2 linked regions of the Panacibacter ginsenosidivorans genome follow. The protein of the gene in region 1 interacts with the protein of each later gene in a pairwise test. Links are inferred from orthologs where the notes say so. Each region holds a gene or a part of one and is shown on either strand. Other genes may lie near its edges.

Evidence for each region.
Region 2: the proteins of odhB (region 1) and lpdA interact in binary tests that used the Escherichia coli proteins (3 or more experiments, as listed by UniProt). The link is inferred for Panacibacter ginsenosidivorans from one-to-one orthologs.

Annotation. Positions count from the first base shown.
Region 1 is NZ_CP042435.1:3,730,976-3,734,189, forward strand. What follows is about bases 207-3,083. They hold odhB (2-oxoglutarate dehydrogenase complex dihydrolipoyllysine-residue succinyltransferase), read right to left. Parts: upstream 2,323-3,083; coding sequence 1,090-2,322; downstream 207-1,089. Other genes in these bases: FRZ67_RS15635 (nuclear transport factor 2-like protein), read left to right, coding at 344-886; FRZ67_RS15645 (hypothetical protein), read right to left, coding at 2,546-3,016. Also shown: FRZ67_RS15630 (AraC family transcriptional regulator), read left to right, coding at 1-191; oxygen-dependent tRNA uridine(34) hydroxylase TrhO, read left to right, coding at 3,210-3,214. UniProt on the Escherichia coli protein: E2 component of the 2-oxoglutarate dehydrogenase (OGDH) complex which catalyzes the second step in the conversion of 2-oxoglutarate to succinyl-CoA and CO(2).
Region 2 is NZ_CP042435.1:573,781-577,052, reverse strand. The notes cover bases 338-3,272. They hold lpdA (dihydrolipoyl dehydrogenase), read right to left. Parts: upstream 2,543-3,272; coding sequence 1,133-2,542; downstream 338-1,132. Other genes in these bases: FRZ67_RS02265 (YggS family pyridoxal phosphate-dependent enzyme), read left to right, coding at 2,918-3,272; FRZ67_RS02270 (hypothetical protein), read left to right, coding at 2,536-2,727; FRZ67_RS02280 (OmpA family protein), read right to left, coding at 338-990. In the rest of the region: more of FRZ67_RS02280, read right to left, coding at 1-337. UniProt on the Escherichia coli protein: Lipoamide dehydrogenase is a component of the glycine cleavage system as well as of the alpha-ketoacid dehydrogenase complexes.

The sequences.
Region 1 (3,214 bases):
ATCTTACTTTTACAGATTTTCTTAATCAGTATAGAATTAACCAGGCAAAGAAATTATTACTACACGATAAGAATGTAACAGAAGCCTGTTATGAAAGTGGCTTTGAAAACCTTTCTCATTTTAATAAGACCTTTAAAAAAGTAGCAGGTGAAAACCCTTCGCAGTTTAAAAAACGCCACGCCATAAATTGAATGATGAAACAAGTATTTGTAAATTTCAGTTTAATGTTTTATATTTATTTTCCTCGAATGTTTAAACCGTTTAATATCCCACGATTGCCATCACACTAATCATTGAAAGCACAGTTAAGGTTTTGTATTGCATAATTTAAAAACTTTACTGTATGAAAAAGCTTCTTTTTATTCTTCTCATTTCTATTTTATACGTTGCGTGTACAGGTAATCAATCTTCATCCAAAACCACAAATGACAGTACATCTGCTTCGGTTAAAGAAGCGCTACTAACTATGCCTTATAAGGCAAGTTATTCTTCGGATATATCTGTTGGCAAACAGTCAGATGCGTTAACAGTGCTTAATTCTTATAAAGCATGGGAAACAGGCGATATGATTGCCTTTGCAAATACATTTTCCGACTCTGTTTATTTAAATTTTTCCGATGGCTCTAAATTGACGGGTACAAAAGATTCTATGATGAAGATGGCAAGTAAATACAGGGATAGTATTGCATCTGTAAAAATAGATATGGATGTTTGGTTACCCGTGCATAGTAATGATAAAAATGAAGATGCTGTTTTGGTTTGGTATAAAGAAATTGATACTTATAAAAGTGGTAAAATCGATTCTATTTATTACAATGATATTAATGGCATCAAAGATGGCAAGATCAATTTCGTTGAATCAATGGCTATGAAGTACAAAAAATAATGATAGGTTTAGTTTAGTCCGTGCCCAGCTGCGACCCTGGTATTTTACCGGGGTTTTTATTTTAATGGAATTTGTATAATGCTCAATTATTGTATTGCGGCGCAAGAGTGCGACGCAACAAAAGTTTAATTGTAGTAATGCAGGTTGGGTCATAATAAAAAAAGCCCGTCATAAGACGAGCTTTAAAAAAATAATCTTAGAATTTATAACTCAAGTAAACTCTTTACAGGATCTTTTCCGATCAATAACAATTCAGGATTTTCAAGTAATTCTTTTACACGTACTAAGAAACTTACACTTTCTCTTCCATCAATAACACGGTGATCATAACTCAATGCTAAATACATCATAGGTCTTATTACTACCTGACCGTTTATCGCCATAGGCCTTTCCTGTATTTTATGCATACCAAGAATACCACTCTGTGGAATATTGATAATGGGTGTGCTCATTAAACTGCCAAACACACCACCATTTGTAATAGTGAAAGTGCCACCCTGTAGTTCTTCCATAGTAAGTTTGTTATCTCTTGCTTTGCCTGCAAGTTCAACCACTTTCTTTTCAATATCGGCCATGCTAAGACTTTCTACATTGCGGATAACAGGAACGGTTAAACCACGTGGAGTGCTTACTGCAATACTGATGTCTGCATAATCATGATAGATAAGTTCGTCGCCATCTATATATGCATTCACAGCAGGCCATTCGCTTAATGCAATGGCACAGGCTTTTGTAAAGAAACTCATGAAGCCAAGGTTTACGCCATGCGCCTTGCTAAAGGCATCTTTATATTGTTTGCGGGTATCCATGATGCGCCCCATATCCACTTCGTTGAAAGTGGTGAGCATGGCAGTAGTATTCTTAGCTTCAACCAATCGTCTGCTGATAGTTTTGCGCAGGTTGCTCATTTTCTCTTTACGTACATTACGTGTAAAGAGTTCCTGGCCTGCAAAGGCTTTTTTGCCAGGGTGTGATAAAGCTTCGAGCACATCACTTTTCATGATCTTGCCACCAAAGCCGGATGCTGTAATAGAAGAGGGATCTACTTTCTTATCAGCGATTATAGCGGAAGCTACCGGAGTTGCTTTTATATCATTGGTAACTGCTGTAACCGGAGCTTCAACAACAGCAGGTTTTGCTTCTGCTTTCGGAGTTTCTTTTTTTGGAGTTTCGGCTGAAACATTTACAGTAGCAGGCTTTTCGGCTGTTTCATCAATGTGTGCCAGCACAGAACCAATATTTAAAGTATCACCTTCTTTTGCAATGATCTTAAGAGAACCAGCCTGTTCGGCATTTACTTCAAAAGTCGCTTTTTCGCTTTCCAGTTCGGCAATAACCTCGTCCCTGTCAACATATTCGCCATCTTTCTTTACCCATTTCAATAAAGTAACTTCACTTATGGACTCGCCAACCGCTGGAACTTTTATTTCAATCATAACCTTCTTTTTGGGATTGCAAACCTACTTTAAAAAGGGGAATTTATATTCAATTTTTTAGTATGGGTTTATGTACCCTTCAGCAGTATCAAATGGCATCGTCCCTTGCGTCGCACACTTTTACATTTGTATTTCATGGCAATAAAAACAAGTATTGAAAAAGATCATGAGCAACATGAAACACTTGGCAAAAGAAAATTGTATTGCTGATATGTGGATGAGATCACTTACTCTTAATCGCAGCAGCATGCTGTGCATTAATTACCGTAACCTTTGTACGCTGCAGGTTTTGTTGCCTATAATTTTGAGAAAGAATTTCATTTAGGCGTATAAGAAGCAACTCAGCAGATTGGTCATTGATCTTGCGCAGGAAATAACCATCAAAAGTTTTGTCTGTCCAGATTGCATAAGTAAAACACTGCAGTATAGTTTTTATATCTACGCTTTTTACCCATTCTTCCATAGCGGAAATACCGTTAGGTTTGTTTTGTATAAAAGAGTAATCTGTATCTGCAAAATTATTCTGGCAAAAGATCTCTATAAAAGAGTCTATAAACTGCTGTAATGTAATTTTACTGCCTTTTACCGGCTTTGTTTTCAATGTAAGGATAGAACCCCCTGTTTTGAATACACCGCGATAATCAGCTAGCTGTTGCAGCGCTGCAATTTGATATTGATTGAATTCCTGTGGCATCGTCCGTTTAACTAAATTAGTATTATGCACAGGTTATTTAGAGTCTTTCATACTTATTTATATACATTTTAATTTATGTATTAAAGCAGCATTAAAACAAGCTTGAATTTTACATTCATTTTATTAGTTGCTCAGGTAAATTCAATTTATAAGCACATTTTTTCTTTAACCTTGTTACAGTAATTTTGCAGCTATGTC
Region 2 (3,272 bases), 3.2 Mb from region 1 along the record:
CACATTCTTGGCGTTGAAATTAAACTGTTCAAGACGTGGGCAACCATTGTTATCCGCAGGGCCTGCTTCTGTTGGGCACCTGTCATTCTCATCGTTTACACCGTCACCGTCTGTATCAGGTATAGGGCATCCGTTATATCTTGGGAAGCCAGCTACAGTAGGGCATTTATCTTCTTCATCATTTACGCCATCTTTATCTGTATCAGGTATAGGGCAACCATTGTATTTAGCAAGGCCAGCAACGTTAGGGCATTTATCTGCTTCATCATTTATGCCGTCTTTATCTGTATCAGGTATAGGACAGCCATTGTATTTTGCAAGACCCGCCACTGTTGGGCATTTATCATCGGCATCAATAACGCCATCCATGTCTGTATCTGCAGGTGGCGGTGGAGCTGCTACTACAACAGGTTTTGCTTTTGGTTCTGTAAGCGGAGCAAGTACACCAAAAGAATAGAACAGATGGTTTACATTTTTATCGCTGTAACTAAGTTTGTATTGAGCCTGTAATAAGAAATTAGCATTTCCTCTGAATGGGTTCAATTGTAACCCCAATCCTAGTGGTGACTGTACACCCCAGTTATCTTTATAGTTATAACCTTCAACACCTGCCGTTAAGAATGGATTTACCGGAGCTTTTTCTTGAAACATTTTCAGATTTACAGCGGCACCCAGTGCGTGAAAATAATCAACAGGCTTATGCGGAAAAGTAGATGGCAGCCTGTTTATAAATGAACCTGTGTACGCAACTGAAACATCAAGGTTTTTTGTTAAGCCTTTCCAGTACTGCGCCACAAATGAGCTGTTCATTTTACTGAAACCCCCGATCTGTGCATCACTGATAGAAGTGTTTTTTATATCCTGAACAGCGATGAAATCAGCAAAGCCAATACTAAATCCTAAAGATGAAGGTTTTTTTTCAACCTGTGCAAAGACTCCTGTGGCCAGTAACAGACAGGAGCATAATGGTAGTGTTAGTTTTTTTCTCATGTGTAAGCATTTAATATTAAAGATAAACGTGACAGGACTAAAATAGGTTGGACATAATAAAATCAATATTATACCAACCTATTAAAAATATTACATCAAACAAAGTTCTATTTAATGTCAACTAAAATGGAACTCAGATACATTAAATGTCTATTGCTTCTCCATAAGCTGCTGCTGTAGCCTCTTTTAAACCTTCGCTCATGGTTGGGTGCGGGTGAATGGCATTTAATATTTCGTGTGCTGTTGTTTCTAACCTGCGTGCAGTAACTGCTTCGGCTATCATTTCAGTAACATTATTACCGATCATATGGCAACCAAGGAACTCGCCATACTTGGCATCATAAATTACTTTTACAAAACCTTCAGTAGCGCCTGATGCACTTGCTTTACCACTGGCCATGAACGGGAACTTACCCACTTTGATTTCGTAGCCTGCTTCCTTTGCTGCTTTCTCCGTCATACCTACACTGGCAATTTCAGGAGAGCAATAGGTGCATCCTGGTACATTACCATAATCAATAGGTTCTGGTTGATGATGGAATTTCTTTTCAAGATAGCCGATATATTCAGCAGCGTTAATACCTTCTTTGCTGGCTTTATGTGCCAATGCCTGGTTAGGTGTACAATCGCCAATGGCAAATATGCCGGGCACATTTGTTTGAAAATACTTATCAGTAGTTATTCTGCCCTTGTCTGTTTTTACACCTGTTTCTTCAAGGCCAATATTTTCAATATTAGCTACCACACCAACAGCGCTTAAAACTATATCTGCTTCAAGTGTTACAGTACTGCCGTCTTGTTTTTTTACCAATGCTTTTACACCGGCGCCACCTGTATCAACACTTTCAACAGAAGCGCTGGTCATTATGTCAATGCCTTGTTTCTTTAGTTGTTTTTCCAGTTCTTTTGAAATGTCTTCATCTTCAACAGGCACAACCCTTGGCATAAATTCCACAATAGTAACTTTTGTTCCAAGGCTGCTATAGAAATAACCAAACTCTACACCTATCGCACCGCTACCCACAATGATCATGCTTTTTGGCTGCTGCGGCAATACCATTGCTTCGCGGTAACCAATTACTTTTTTGCCATCCTGTTTAAGGGTGGGCAGTTCGCGGCTGCGGCCACCTGTTGCAATGATGATGTATTTGCCTTCAATTATTTTTTTAGTCCCGTCTGCAGCGGTTACTTCTACCTGTCCCTTGGCTTTTATTTTGCCATATCCCATCACCACATCTATCTTGTTTTTCTTCATCAGGAACTGTACGCCTTTACTCATCTTATCGGCAACTCCACGGCTTCTTTTTATAACGCCGCCAAAGTCTGCCTGCACATCGCCGGAAATAATACCATAGTCTTTACTGTGTTTCATGTATTCGAAAACCTGTGCACTTTTTAGAAGTGCTTTGGTTGGAATACAGCCCCAATTCAAACATATACCACCAAGGCTTTCCTTTTCAATAATTGCCACTGAAAATCCTAACTGAGATGCACGTATAGCGGCAGGATATCCACCAGGACCGCTGCCAAGCACAATAACGTCGTATGCCATATCTGTTGATAGTTTTAGATGATCAGAAAATCATGCTGTCATTGTTCATGACATTAGCGGGTGCGAATTTACTTGCTAATTATCAAATAGCAAAAGATAGCATATTATGTGTATTTATTTTGGTTGCCGGCAGCATTGCTGCTATTGGTCTTACGTTGCGTCGCACCCTTATACACCGGTACTGATTGCATCAGTGAAAAGGCAAAAGTAAAAAATGAAAGATGCAAAAGTTTTGACTTTTCACTTCTAACCTGATCAAAATAGTTCCGAACGATGCAGTGAGTGACACAACAGGCGACGCTATAAAATACAAATGCCCGGCTCATAAATATTTTTCTCTCCGCACACCCATTTATCTTTACAAAAAAGATTGGCATGGCAATAAATACGGCAGCATACGAGCAATTGATAAAAGAATTAAGTGAAAAAAAAGTAACACTTGTTGCAGTAAGCAAAACAAAACCTGCGGAAGATATATTGGCCTTATATAAGCTTGGCCAGCGCGATTTTGGTGAGAATTATGTGCAGGAACTTACAGATAAAGAAACTGCGCTACCTAAAGATATTCGCTGGCATTTTATTGGTCATTTACAAAGCAATAAAGTAAAATACATAGCGCCTTTTGTACACCTGATACATGGAGTGGATAGCTTAAAATTATTACAGGAGATAAACAAACAGGCTGCAAAATATGACCGTGTTATAGACTGCCTGCTGCAGGTACACATTG